Regions from separate parts of the Kitasatospora sp. NPDC092948 genome, predicted to be linked through region 2. Evidence: riboswitches for the same ligand, from Rfam matches in the RefSeq annotation. Region 2 holds a riboswitch; the other holds the start of a gene.
What was found. Region 2 has a riboswitch for cyclic di-AMP ahead of ACIQF6_RS11020 (transglycosylase family protein). Riboswitches for the same ligand answer to the same signal wherever they lie in the genome.

Region 1: it holds a riboswitch for cyclic di-AMP, as region 2 does, so the genes downstream of both, ACIQF6_RS13785 (peptidoglycan DD-metalloendopeptidase family protein) here and ACIQF6_RS11020 (transglycosylase family protein) in region 2, are expected to answer to the same signal.

The regions. Positions count from the first base shown of each region.
Region 1 covers NZ_JBIVPU010000004.1:44,585-51,641, forward strand. The annotation lists gene ACIQF6_RS13755 (amino acid permease) at 1-37, opposite strand, end outside; gene ACIQF6_RS13760 (biotin transporter BioY) at 319-915, shown strand; gene ACIQF6_RS13765 (ribose-5-phosphate isomerase) at 985-1,470, shown strand; gene ACIQF6_RS13770 (GNAT family N-acetyltransferase) at 1,540-2,793, opposite strand; gene ACIQF6_RS13775 (PP2C family protein-serine/threonine phosphatase) at 2,979-4,190, shown strand; gene ACIQF6_RS13780 (hypothetical protein) at 4,578-4,772, shown strand; cyclic di-AMP (ydaO/yuaA leader) riboswitch at 5,145-5,300, shown strand; gene ACIQF6_RS13785 (peptidoglycan DD-metalloendopeptidase family protein) at 5,303-6,292, shown strand; gene ACIQF6_RS13790 (hypothetical protein) at 6,397-6,717, shown strand; tRNA gene ACIQF6_RS13795 (tRNA-Gly) at 6,706-6,779, opposite strand; tRNA gene ACIQF6_RS13800 (tRNA-Pro) at 6,930-7,003, shown strand.
Region 2 covers NZ_JBIVPU010000003.1:328,709-335,765, forward strand. The annotation lists gene ACIQF6_RS10995 (JmjC domain-containing protein) at 1-171, shown strand, start outside; gene ACIQF6_RS11000 (JmjC domain-containing protein) at 212-1,087, shown strand; gene ACIQF6_RS11005 (MazG family protein) at 1,139-2,137, shown strand; gene ACIQF6_RS11010 (SDR family NAD(P)-dependent oxidoreductase) at 2,145-2,564, opposite strand; gene ACIQF6_RS11015 (cytochrome P450) at 2,720-3,964, shown strand; cyclic di-AMP (ydaO/yuaA leader) riboswitch at 4,217-4,400, shown strand; gene ACIQF6_RS11020 (transglycosylase family protein) at 4,404-5,111, shown strand; gene eno (phosphopyruvate hydratase) at 5,337-6,626, shown strand; gene ACIQF6_RS11030 (septum formation initiator family protein) at 6,731-7,057, shown strand, end outside.

The DNA of each region.
Region 1 (7,057 bases), on a different contig from region 2:
GGGTGGGCACCTGAGAAGTGGGGGAGGTACGGGTCATGCGGAGGGTTTTCCAGACTGTGTGACTGCCCGACCATTTCGGAGGGGTCTGTCCACTATTCGGCATATGACGTGGACGCCCCAATCGGGACCGGCATCCGGACGCCGGACCGACGGACAGTGACGTCGGGACCACCGTGAGCAGTCGGTGAGGGCTTGGTCACAGGCCGGACCCGACAAGCCCGGGCCGGTCGGCTTTGTCGCGCCCCGACGCGGTTGCGGAGCCCTGACCCGGCGTAGGTTCACAGATGATCCACACATCCTCGGAAACCGGGAGCAGCCATGGCCATCGCCGCGTCGACACCGTCCACCGCCGTCCTTGCCGACCTGCTGCCGCAGGCGTCCACCCGGATCGGCGCCCGGGCCCGCGACCTGGCCCTGGTGGCCGGCGGCGCCGCCCTGACCGGCATCGCCGCCCAGCTGTCCGTCCCCGTGCCGGGCTCGCCGGTGCCGGTGACCGGGCAGACCTTCGCCGCGCTGCTGGTCGGCACCGCGCTCGGCGCCCGCCGCGGCGCCGCCGCGCTCGGCCTCTACCTGGCCGCCGGCGCGGCCGGCCTGCCCTGGTTCGCCGAGGGCACCTCCGGCGCGGGCATGGCCACCTTCGGCTACGTGATCGGTTTCGTGCTGGCCGCCGCCCTCACCGGCGCGCTGGCCCGCCGCGGCGCCGACCGCAGCCCGCTGTACACCGCCGGCGCGATGGCGGCCGGCAGCCTGGTGATCTACGCCGTCGGCGTGCCCTACCTGGCGTTCGCCCTGGACGTCCCGCTGGCCAGGGCCGCCAGCCTCGGCATGTACCCGTACCTGATCGGCGACGCGCTGAAGATGGTGCTGGCGATGGGCGCCCTGCCGCTCACCTGGAAGCTCGTCGGCCGCCGCTGACGACCCGTCCGAACCGGGCCCGCCGCCCCTGCCGGGGCGCGGGCCCGGCGGCATGTCACACTCGTGACCATGCGCGTCTACCTGGGCTCCGACCACGCCGGATACGAACTGAAGAACCACCTCGTCGAGTGGCTGAAGGAGGCCGGGCACGAGCCGGTCGACTGCGGCCCGCACATCTACGACGCCGAGGACGACTACCCGCCGTTCTGCCTGCGGGCGGCCGAGCGCACCGCCGCCGACCCCGAGGCGCTGGGCGTGGTGATCGGTGGCTCGGGCAACGGCGAGGCGATCGCCGCCAACAAGGTCAAGGGCGTCCGCGCCGCGCTGGCCTGGAGCGAGCAGACCGCCGCCCTCGGCCGCGAGCACAACAACGCCAACGTGATCTCGGTCGGCGGCCGGATGCACACCCTGGACGAGGCCACCAAGTTCGTCGAGATCTTCCTGAACACCCCGTACAGCGGCGAGGCCCGGCACACCCGCCGGATCGAGATGCTCTCCGAGTACGAGACCACCGGTGAGCTGCCGCCCATTCCGGCCCACCACCCGCAGGGCTGAGCCCCGCCCCCGACGCACCGCGCCCGCCCGGGAGTTGCCCCGGGCGGGCGCGCGCTTTCCGGCCGACGGTCAGAAGCTGTGCGGCAACCAGGGCTCCAGCCCCGAGCGGAACGCCGCCGACACCGGCTCCAGCGTGCCCGGCCGCAGCTCCCGCACCAGGCCCGCCGCGGCCAGCGACGCCAGCGAGGTGCCGCCCAGGTAGGCCGAGCCCAACTCCCGTACGTCCAGCTCCAGATCGGCCGGCTCGTCGGTCGGCACGCAGGAGGCCGGCTTGCCCGGCGCGGCCGTCAGCCGCCAACGGCCCGCGTTCCACGGGCAGAACGCGTCGGTGACCTCCAGCACCGCGTCCACCGGCTGCGCCCAGCCGCGCGCCCCGAGCGCCTTCGGCACGTCCACCAGCCGCACGAACATGGCGTCCACCAGCCGGGGCGTCAGGTGCCGGACGTCCGACACCAGGTGCAGCAGCGGGTCGTCCACCGGCAGGTTGAACGCCTCCACCCGCTCCGTCAGGTCCAGGTCGAGCAGGAACTCCCACAGTCGGGCGTACACCCAGGGCTGCTCCGCCTGCACCGCGCGGACCCGGACCACGCCGGCCGGGCCGCGGTCGTTCCAGTCGTCCTTCACCGCGTACCGGGCGTAGCCGAGCAGCTCGCCGGTCTCCGGGTCCTCCGCCAGCACCGACTGGAGCGGGGAGAAGCCGCCGCGGGACTCCGGCGCGTCCAGCACCGGGAGCTTCTCCCACTTCGGCTGCCGCAGCAGCATGCCCGGACGGCCGGTGGCGAGGCGGGCGAACAGCTCCTCGCAGCGCGCCAGTTCGGCCACCGGATCGGCCAGCCGCAGCACCAGGTCGCCGCGGCGCTCCGGGGTGTGCACCTTCACCCGGCCGCGGATCATCGACACCGCCACCTTGCGGGTGCCCTGCCCGTAGCCGAACCGGCCGTAGATCGCCGGCTCGGACGCCGTCAGCACCGCCAGCGACTCCCCGGCCGCCCGCACCTCCGCCAGCTGGCGGCGCATCATGCCGGTCAGCGCGCCCCGGCGCCGATGGGTGGGCAGCACGCCGACCATCGTCACGCCCGCCGCCGGGACCACCGCGCCGCCCGGCACCACCAGCCGGAAGCTGAACGCCGAGCCGCCGCCGACGATCCGCTCGCCCTCGCAGATCGCCAGCGAACGCTCGACCTCCGTCAGCTCGTGCCACAGCGCGTGCTCCGCGGGCGCCTCCCCGCCGCCGCCGAAGGCCACGTCCAGGGTGCTGTACCAGGTCTCCCACTCCTCGGCGCGCAGCGGCCGTACGGTCAGATCGGGGTGTCGAATCGTCATGACGCCTGCCTACCACCGGAAACGGAACCGTGCGAGTGATTTGTCACGCGCATGTCGTCACCGGTCTCCGGTGCCCGCCGTCCCGGCGCGCACGGCCGAAACCCACCGGAGCGTGCCGCCCCCGTTGCACTCGGTGCCACCCGGGCCGTCGACGCGCGCACCGCCGGTGGATAAGGTCGGTCCCCATGGCCGACAGCGCGCGCAGCGGAGCGACGGGCCGGGACGGCGGACCGTCCCGCGAGCCCGTGACGGCCCGGCTGCGCGCTGCGCTGTACCGGGCCCGGCGCAGGCTGCGCCGAACCGGCGTCGACTACTTCCGCGGCGACGGCGCCGACTGGTGGGCGTTCGCCGCCCTCGCCCTGACCGTGCCGCTGCTGGCCCTGCTGAACATCGTGGTCCCCGACTGGGCCCCGCCCACCGCCCTGGTGCTGCCGGTGCTGGCCGGCGCGCTGCTGCTGCGCCCCGGCACCCTGGTGCTGCTGTACGCCGTCGCGGCCGGCGGCCTGATCACCGAGTCCCTGGTGCACACCGGGGAGCGCGTCGCCAGCGCGCAGCCCGAGGCCTACGCCCACGGCGTGACCCCGGGTGCCGCCCTGGTGGTCGGCGCGGTCGGCGTCGCCGGACTGCTGGTCGCCCAGTTCCGCCGCCGGATCGGCGTGCCCTGGCGGGGCGGCTCCACCATGCTGTTCGACCTGCGCGAGCGGATCCGGGTGCAGGGCCGCATCCCGCACCTGCCCGACGGCTGGCACACCGACACCGCGCTGCGCCCGGCCGGCGGACAGTCCTTCTCCGGCGACTTCATGGCCGCCGCCCGCACCGGCCCCGGCGGGCGGATGCTCGAAGTCGTCCTCGCCGACGTCTCCGGCAAGGGCATGGACGCCGGCAGCCGCGCCCTGCTGCTGTCCGGCGCGTTCGGCGGACTGCTCGGCTCGCTGCCCGCCCACGACTTCCTGCCCGCCGCCAACGGCTACCTGCTGCGCCAGGACTGGGCGGAGGGCTTCGCCACCGCCGTCCACCTGGTGGTCGACCTGGACACCGGGGAGTACGAGCTGCTCTCCGCCGGCCACCTGCCCGGCATGCACCGCCTGGCCGGGGCCGGGTACTGGGAGGTCAAGGAGGCCGAGGGCCCGCTGCTCGGCGTCTACGACGAGGCCAAGTTCGAAGGGGTGCGCGGCGTCCTCGGCCCCGGCGACGTCCTGATGCTGTGCACCGACGGCATGGTGGAGATCCCCGGCCGCGACCTCGCCGAGGGCATGGACCGGCTGATGGGCGAGGCCGACCGGCTGGTCGCCGCCGCCCCCGTGGCGGGCCGGTCCGGCGCCGCGGTGCGGCTGATCGACACCGTCGCCAAGCACGTCAACGACGACCGCGCGGTGCTGCTGATCTGGCGTCGCTGAACTCGCCCGCGGTGCAGGCACGGTGAGCGTGGAGTGTCCACGGAGTGTCAAACCCGGGCGTTGATCTTCGGCCAATTCCGGTGCACCGTCCAGGTTCGGCGGCGACAGCCGATCTGCCTGCCGGTTTGCCGCGCCGACCGGCGCGAACCGCCGCCCGCCGACGGGCCGTCAGAACCTGTCCGCTATCGTCGCGGTCGGCGAAAATCAGTCCTACCAGGCGGGTTCGGGCGCCCGGTGGCCGGGCAAGTTCTTTACGCCCTCCGCACGAGCGACCACACTGAGTCCGGATGGAGTGGTGGGGACACGGGGGGCAGGGGCCGGTTTCCGCCTGGGAGCCATCGCCGACTCCCACCCGAACCCCGCCATGAATCGAGGAAGTGAGTCCCGGTGGCCTTCTCCGTCTCCGCGCTTGTCCTGTTCGGCATCATCTGCGCGATCTTCATTCGCAACAAGCAGCTGAAGACCGGGCACGCCATCGTTGCCGCCCTGTTCGGCTTCATGCTCAGCCAGTCGACCATGGCCGGTCCGATCCAGCAGTTCCTCACCTCGGTGTCCAAGGCCATCGCGTCCATCGCGGGTTGACGCCGCGTCGGCTCGACCGCGGCACGTCACGACGGGCGGGAGGCACCCCCGCGCCGTCCCTTCGGCCTGCCGGCGGGTGACCAGGCTCACCCGTGGCGTCACGCCGAGTCGGCGATCGGGCGCGCACGGTGGTCGAAGTCGCCCACCGTGCGGGGTTCGTGTGCGCACTGTCATGATCCCGTACGCGCACCGCAGCGGGTGTGTCGGCACAGCGTGACCTGGTGGATCGTCAGCCCCTTCCCGATCTTGGGAACGGGGCCGATCGGCGTTTGCCAGCCTCACGGGCCGTGGGATTTGCTTCCTCCGCAGCCCGGCCAGCGACCGGGCGGGCCACCGGACGGAACGCCTAGTCCTGCCGTCGTCCGGTGCCGACCAGATACCACGCCACGGCAGGAGCGGGGGACCCACAGGTAAGTCGCCGGGCCCGGGAACATCCGGGAACGGCTAGGGGTGAAGCCGCAGTTCTGCGGCCGGGCAACTCTCGCCCGAACCCGACAGCTCACCTCGCAGGCGTCGGAGAGGAATGCTTCATGTCCGCTCAGGGCAAGCACCGCAAGCCGAGCCTGGCCACCATCGCCCGCATCGCCATCGCCACCGGTGTGGCCGGCGCCGCGATCGGCCTCCCCGTCACCGCCGCCTCCGCGCACACCGCCACCGACCAGGGCGCCGACCGCCCCGCGGTCAAGGTCTCGGCGGACGCCGCCCCGACCGCCGAGTCGCACAGCTACCGAGTCGTCTCCGGCGACACCCTGTCCAAGATCGCCGCCGCGCAGCACGTGGACGGCGGCTGGCAGAAGCTGTACCAGGACAACCGCTCCGTGGTCGGCGGCAACCCCGACCTGATCTTCCCGGGCCAGCAGCTGGCGATCAACGGCCAGCCCGCCGCCCCCGCGAAGGCCCCGGCCGCCAAGTCCACCTCCACGGACGCCGCCGCCGTCGCCGTCGCCCCGAAGACGGCCGCCGCCCCGAAGGCCGCTGCCGCGCCGAAGGCCGACACCACCGCGAAGTCGGCCACCGCCGACGCCGCCAAGACCCAGCAGCCGGCCCCGAAGGCGTCCACCCCGGCCGTCGTCGACGTGCCGGTCGTGCCGGCCGCCGCGTCCAGCAGCTCGTCCGCCGCCTACGTCGCCCCCGCGCCGGGCAAGGTCACCACCGGTTACAAGGTGGTCGGCTCCAGCTGGTCCAGCGGCTACCACACCGGCATCGACTTCCCGGTCGCCACCGGCACCAGCCTCAAGGCCATCGCCGCCGGCACCGTGGTCTCCGCCGGCAACGGCGGCGCCTACGGCAACCAGGTCGTCATCAAGCTGGCCGACGGCAAGTACGCCCAGTACGCCCACCTGTCCTCGATCTCCGTCTCGGCCGGCCAGTCCGTGACGGCGGGTCAGCAGATCGGCCTGTCCGGCGCCACCGGCAACGTCACCGGCCCGCACCTGCACTTCGAGATCCGCACCACCCCGGACTACGGCTCCGACATCGACCCGATCGCCTACCTGGCGGCCCACGGCGTCAACGTCTGACCCACGCCTCACCCCTCCGAAGGCCCCGCGCACTCCGCTGCGCGGGGCCTTCGGGCTGCCCGGGCGCCATTTTGCGAGCGGAGTCCCGCTGTTGGCGTCGCGCGGTGATCAGTCGGGTCGTCACCTCGGCCGGCGTCCTGACCGGCGCTCTCGCCTCGCACCTTGCCGCCTCGGCGGCCGAGCGCTCCAAGCGCCGCCGGGCGATGGCGACCCGGCGGGTGTACGGGCCGGGGGAGGAACGGGAGCGCGCGGCGCGCGGGCTGATCGCCGCGCTGGGCGTGCTCCACGCCAGTGCGCGGGCGGATCTCGGGATGCCCGGCGATCTGCGGACCGAGGACCGAAGCCGGGTGCGGCCCGCAGGCAGAAACGGCAACGGCCCCGACTGCATGGGCAGTCGGGGCCGTCGGCCGTGGTGGAGCGGGTGACGAGAATCGAACTCGCGTGACCAGTTTGGAAGACTGGGGCTCTACCATTGAGCTACACCCGCAAAGGCGTACCCGCACCGCGGTCGCGGTGGCGAGGACTGGATCAGGGTACCTGGTCGCGCGGGTGGATTGCACACTTCTTCCGCGTCGTCGGCTCGCGAATATCGCCCCGGTCAGGGGCGGGCCGACGTGTACTCTTCTGCTCGGCACCACGGGGTGTGGCGCAGGTTGGTAGCGCGTCCGCTTTGGGAGCGGAAGGCCGTCGGTTCGAATCCGGTCACCCCGACCGTGTGCGGCAGGGTCTCGCCGGTGGGCGGGGCCCTGTTGTCGTTGTGGGGCC
Region 2 (7,057 bases):
CTGCTCGCCGCGGGCCTCGAACTGCCCGCCCGTCCGCACGGCGAGGACGACCTGCTGGAGACCGGCGCGCACCTGCTCGACCACCTGCGCACCCGGATCGCCACCGCCGACCCCGCCGAGCTGGTCGCCGCCGCCCGCCACGCCGCGTACAGCAGCCGCCCCACCGCCTGAGCCACCGCCCGAGCAGACCGCACCCGAGGGAGACCCGACCATGACCGAGACCTGGCTGAGCCGCTTCGTCGCGGACGAGGAGCAGTTCCGCACCGAGCTGTGGCGCACCACCCCCGCCGTGCTGCGCCCCGCGCACCCGCCGGTGGACGTGCTGCCCGCCGCCGAACTCGACCGGCTGCTCGACCACGGCCTGCTGCAGGTGCCGTACCTGGGCCTGGTGCAGCGCGACGCCCACCTGCCCGCCGAGCGGTTCTGCCCGCCCCGGGTGGTGCTCGGCGAAGTGGTCAGGGGGTACGCCGACGGCGCGGCCGTGCGGGCGCTGATCCGGGACGAGCGGGCGACGCTGCTGCTGCGCTACGTCGACCAGTGGCACGACGGGGTGCGCACGCTGGCCCGCGGCCTGGCCGCCGAGCTCGGCCGGCCGGTCGAGGCGTTCTGGTTCCACACCCCGCCCGGCACCCAGGGCCGCCCGGTGCACCGCGACGACGCGGACGTGCTGGTGGTGCAGATCTCCGGGGCCAAGCGCTGGTGGGTGCACGGCGGGCCCGCGGACGGCAACTGGGTGCCCGACCGGGAGGACGGCGACCCGGGCGAGGTGCTGCTCGACACCGTGCTGCGGCCGGGCGAGGTGCTGTACGTGCCGCGCGGGTTCGCGCACCGCGCCCGCGCCGAGGAGGGCGCGCCGTCCACCCACCTGTCGCTGACCGTTCGGGAGGCGGCCAGCGCCAACCTGTACACCGTCGCGCAGAGCCTGCTGACCGACAGCCTCGCCCTGCCGGGCCGCCCGCTGGACGACGCCGCGCTCACCGCGGCCGCCACCGCGCTGATCGAGCACGCCGCCGCGCTGCTGGCCGAGCTGACCCCCGCGGACCTGCTGGCCGTCACCCGCCAGATCATGCTGCAGCCCGCGGCGTGACCGGGAAAACCGCTGGTCCACCCCGCACCGCGGCGCTGTAGGTTCGGAACCGTGGACACTCCGAAGCTGATCCTGCTCACCACCACCCACCGCGTCGCCCCCGGCCTGCTCGCCTGGCCCGCCTGGGAGGCCCTCCGTTCGGCGCCCGCGGTGCTGGTCGGCACCGCCGACCACCCGCAGCTGCCCGCGCTGCGCGCCGCCGGCGTCGAGCCCCGGGTGATCGAACGGGGCACCGCCCCGGCGCTGGCCCGGCAGCTGCTCGCCGAGGCCCCCGCGGTGTGGCTGGAGAGCCCGGACGGCGACCCGGGGCTGACCGACGCGCTGGCCCGGATCGCGGTGGAGGAGGCCGGCGAGCACCCGGAGATCGAGGTGCTGCCGGGCTCGTACGACCTGCCGGGCGCCCGGCTGCTCGACCTGGTCTCGGTGATGGACCGCCTGCGCTCGCCCGGCGGCTGCCCGTGGGACGCCGAGCAGACCCACCGGAGCCTGGTGAAGTACCTGGTCGAAGAGGCGTTCGAACTGGTCGAGGCGATCGAGGAGGACGACCGGCCGACCCTCCGCGAGGAGCTCGGCGACGTGCTGCTCCAGGTGTTCTTCCACTCCCGGATCGCCGAGGAGCACGGCGAGGACCCGTTCTCCATCGACGACGTGGCGGGCGACATCGTCGAGAAGCTGATGTACCGCCACCCGCACGTGTTCGGCGACGTCGACGTCCGGGACTCCGCCGAGACGGAGGCCAACTGGGAGCAGCTGAAGGCCGCCGAGAAGCAGCGCGAATCGGTGCTGGACGGCGTGCCGGCGGGCCTGCCCGCACTGGCCTACGCGGCGAAGCTGGTCTCCCGGGTGCGCCGGGCGAAGTTCACCGGCGTGCCGGACGCGCCGTACGAACTGCCCGCCGAGCTCACCGCCGAGTCGGCCGGCGACCTGCTGCTGGCGGTCGCCCAGCGCGGCTACGACCAGGGTGTGGACGTGGACGCGGCGCTGCGGGCGGCGGCCCGGCGCTACCGCCGGTCGGTGCGGGCCGCGGAGGGCCTGCCCGGAACGGACTGACCGGGCCTCAGCTCGCCAGCGGGACGTCCGTGACGGGGCGGCGCCGGGCCGGGACGACCTCGCCGATCGCCTCGCCGACCAGCGCCAGCACCTCGGCCAGCGGGTCGAGGTGGCCCGTCAGCTCGTCGAGCTGGACGATCCGCTCGCCGTCCGGGCCGGCCACGGCGAACAGGTCGATCGGACCGAGGTGCTTGGCGGCGGTGTCGACCAGCGCCGCGATGTCGGCAGGGTGGTGGATGTCACCGGACACCCCGACCACCGGGCAGCCGGGGCGGTCGAGTTCGGCCGCCAGGTCCTCGGCGACACCGGGCCGGAGGTCGGCGATGAGCAGGCCGGCGGCTCCGGCGGCGGAGAACCGGCGGGCCAGGTCGGCCCCCTCGCCTCCGTCGAGCACCGCGATGACCACCACTGCACCGGCTACTCGCATGGTCTGCTCCCCTCTCAGAGCGAACCGCGGACGGTCCGCACGCCGCCCACTGTGGTTCATGCGGAGGATCGTAGGCTCGCCCCGATACTCCGCAACAGCAATTACCCGCCAGGTGACCAGACTCACGCGACGGCGGTTCCAGATACGGTCAAGACATGCCAGATCAGCCCCACGCCGCCCACCCGCAACTCTTCACCTGGGAGTTCGCGGCCGACCCGTACCCGGCGTACGCCTGGCTGCGGGAGCACTCCCCGGTGCACCGCACCACGCTGCCCAGCGGCGTGGAGGCCTGGCTGGTCACCCGGTACGCGGACGCCCGGCAGGCGCTGGCCGACTCCCGGCTCTCCAAGAACCCTGCCCACCACAGCGAACAGGCACACCGCACCGGCCGGGTGGGCATCCCGGGCGAGCGGCAGGCCGACCTGATGACCCACCTGCTGAACATCGACCCGCCGGACCACACCCGGCTGCGCCGCCTGGTGTCGAAGGCGTTCACGCCGCGCCGGGTCGCCGAGTTCGAACCGCGGGTGCAGCAGCTCACCGACCGCCTGATCGACTCCTTCGCGGCCCGCGGCGAGGCCGACCTGATCCACGAGTTCGCCTTCCCGCTGCCGATCTACGCGATCTGCGACCTGCTGGGCGTCCCGCCCGAGGACCAGGACGACCTGCGGGACTGGGCCGGCATGATGATCCGCCACACCGGCGGCAAGCGCGGGGGAGTGGGGCGGGCCGTCAAGCAGATCCGCGGGTACCTCGCCGACCTGATCCACCGCAAGCGGGCCGACCTCGGCGACGACCTGATCTCCGGCCTGATCCGGGCCAGTGACCACGGCGAGCACCTGAGCGAGAACGAGGCCGCGGCGATGGCCTTCATCCTGCTGTTCGCCGGCTTCGAGACCACCATCAACCTGATCGGCAACGGGGTCTACGCCCTGCTGCGCAACCCGGACCAGCGCACCCTGCTCCAGGACTCGCTGGCCCGCGGCGAGTCCGGGCTGCTGGAGACCGGCATCGAGGAACTGCTGCGCTACGACGGCCCGGTGGAGCTGGCGACCTGGCGGTTCGCCACCCGGCCGCTGAGCATCGGCGGGGTGGACATCCCGGTGGGCGATCCGGTGCTGGTGGTGCTGGCGGCGGCGGACCGCGACCCGGCCCGGTTCTCCGACGAGAACACCCTGGACCTGGCCCGCGCGGACAATCCGCACCTCGGTTTCGGACATGGCATCCACTACTGCATCGGTGCGCCGCTCGCCCGGCTCGAAGGGCAGCGCGCGATCGGCACACTGCTCACCAGGCTGCCGGATCTCCGACTTGCCGCCGACCCGGCCGAACTCCGTTGGCGGGGCGGGCTGATCATGCGCGGGCTGCGCGAGCTCCCGGTCTCCTTCACGCCCCGCTGACCCGGTTTCGACCGCTGCCGCCCCGCTCCTGCACGGAAGCGTCAACTGCCTTGGCAGGGGCGCGTGGTGCGCCCCCGGGCCGGGCAAATTCGGACATACATGGACGGTTTGTGTACGAGAAGTGAAGGTCAGTAATTTCGACGTGATACCGGTGATATGAGCTTGTGATTGCTCGTCAGCTCTGCTTACTCTCCGATTTGCCCGCAGCTGTGGGCCCCGAACGCGGCACGCCGAGTCCTGTCCGCCGCGCCCTCGGGACACCGACCAGGAACTCGGACAGGAGCGGGGGAACCAGGTGTGAACGCCGTAGCAGTTCCGACGGCTTGGGGTGAAGCCGCCCGGGAGCGGACGCAGTCGCGTCCCGCCTCCCCGGCGGCCGGGCCAGCCTCCCGGTCCGAACCCGACAGCTCACCTCGCAGGCGTGCGGAGAGGAAGTTCCATGCTGTTCACCGGTACTGGCCGCCACCGCCGTAGCACCAAGGCCGAGAAGGTCGTCGCCGCCGCCGGCGTGGCGTCCGTGGGCCTGGCCCTGCCGCTGCTGTCCGCCACCGGGGCGCACGCGGCCTCCGCCGACGTCTGGGACCGGGTGGCCCAGTGCGAGAGCGGCGGCAACTGGGCCATCAACACCGACAACGGGTACTTCGGCGGCCTCCAGTTCTCCTCCTCCACCTGGCGCGCCTACGGCGGCGGCGACTACGCGTCCCGCGCCGACCGGGCCAGCCGCGCCGAACAGATCGCGGTGGCCGAGCGGGTGCTCGCCTCCCAGGGCCCCGGCGCCTGGCCGGTCTGCTCGGCCAAGGCCGGTCTGACCAAGGGCGGCAGCAGCTCCTCCCAGGACACCGCCTCCCGCTCGCAGCAGCGCTCCACCGCGCCGCAGCAGCAGTCGACCAAGGCGGCCAAGACGCCGAAGGCTCAGCAGCAGGCCCCGAAGGCCCAGCAGCCGCAGCAGGGCTACAAGACCCCGAAGCCGGCCACCACGCAGCAGGCCGTCGGCGGGAAGTACACCGTGCAGCAGGGCGACACGCTGTCCGGGATCGCCGCCGCCCGGAACCTGTCCGGCGGCTGGGAGCAGCTGTTCCGCGCGAACCAGGGCGTGATCGGCGCCGACCCCGACCTGATCGTCCCCGGCCAGGAGCTGGCGATCTGACGCCCGCCGTCCGGGCCCGGCAGGGCTGACGATCCGTCCGTTCCGGGCGCGCGCCGCGCAGTTCGCGCCGCCCGGAACGGCCCGTCGGCGGGCAAACAGGTGAACTACCAGTGAGTAGCCGGGCCACACGGTGAGACGGGGCCCGGCCCGGCGTGGCCGTGGGCATGTCTGCGGCTAGGCTCTGGGCGTAACGACCACACATCCGCTTCCGCTAGGAGATGCCTCGTGCCGTCCATTGATGTCGTCGTAGCCCGTGAGATCCTCGACTCCCGCGGCAACCCCACGGTCGAGGTCGAGGTCGGTCTCGACGACGGCAGCACCGGTCGTGCGGCTGTCCCGTCGGGTGCCTCCACCGGTGCCTTCGAGGCGCTGGAGCTCCGCGACGGCGACAAGAACCGCTACTTCGGCAAGGGCGTCGAGAAGGCCGTCCTCGCCGTCATCGAGCAGATCGGCCCGGAGCTGGTCGGCTACGACGCCACCGAGCAGCGCCTGATCGACCAGGCCATGCTCGACCTGGACGCCACCCCGGACAAGTCCTCGCTCGGCGCCAACGCCATCCTGGGCGTCTCGCTCGCCGTCGCGCACGCCGCCTCCGAGGCCAGCGACCTGCCGCTGTTCCGCTACCTGGGCGGCCCGAACGCCCACGTGCTGCCGGTCCCGATGATGAACATCCTCAACGGCGGCTCGCACGCGGACTCCAACGTCGACATCCAGGAGTTCATGATCGCCCCGATCGGCGCGGAGTCCTTCTCCGAGGCCGTCCGCTGGGGCGTCGAGGTCTACCACACCCTCAAGGGCGTGCTGAAGGAGCGCGGGCTCTCCACCGGCCTGGGCGACGAGGGCGGCTTCGCCCCGAACCTGGACTCCAACCGCGAGGCCCTGGACCTCATCACCGAGGCCATCAAGAAGGCCGGCTACACCCCGGGCAAGGACGTCGCGCTCGCCCTGGACGTCGCCGCGTCCGAGTTCTACAAGGACGGCGCCTACCAGTTCGAGGGCAAGGCGCTCTCCGCCGCCGACCTGATCGCGTACTACGCCGAGCTGGTCGCCGACTACCCGCTGGTCTCCATCGAGGACCCGCTGGACGAGTCCGACTGGGACGGCTGGAAGGCCATCACCGACAAGCTGGGCGACAAGGTCCAGCTGGTCGGCGACGACCTGTTCGTCACCAACCCGGAGCGCCTGCGCAAGGGCATCGAGACCGGCACCGCCAACGCGCTGCTGGTGAAGGTCAACCAGATCGGCTCGCTGACCGAGACCCTGGACGCCGTCGAGCTGGCCCAGCGCAACGGCTACCGCTGCATGATGTCGCACCGCTCCGGCGAGACCGAGGACGTCACCATCGCCGACCTCGCCGTCGCCACCAACTGCGGCCAGATCAAGACCGGCGCCCCGGCCCGCTCCGAGCGCGTCGCCAAGTACAACCAGCTGCTGCGCATCGAGGAGATCCTCGACGACGCCGCGGAGTACGCCGGCCGCGGCGCGTTCCCCCGGTTCCGCTCTGCGGACAAGTAGGCACGGCAACGGCTGACGAGTACTGCCGCCTGTTGTGACCGGTGCCCCGGCCTCCACCGCGTAGGGTGGGCCGGGGCACCGGCATGCGCAGGAGGGGCGACCAGATGGCCAAGTGGAGGATCCCCGGACTGGCGGCGCGCCCGCGCTTCACCAGCCGGGCCACCGTGCTGGTGCTCGTGCTGTGCTCACTGGTGGCGATACTCGCCTACCCGGCCCGGCAGTACATCGCGCAGCGCGGTGAGATCGCCGACCAGCGCGCCAAGGCCGACCACGCCCGCCAGCAGGTCGACGAGCTGCGCCGGGCCAGGGCCCGCTGGCAGGACCCGGAGTACATAAAGGCCCAGGCCCGGGAACGGCTGCACTACGCGCTGCCGGGCGAGACCCCGTTCGTCTCGGTCGCCCCGCCGCCCGCGCCGGGAGAGAAGCAGTCC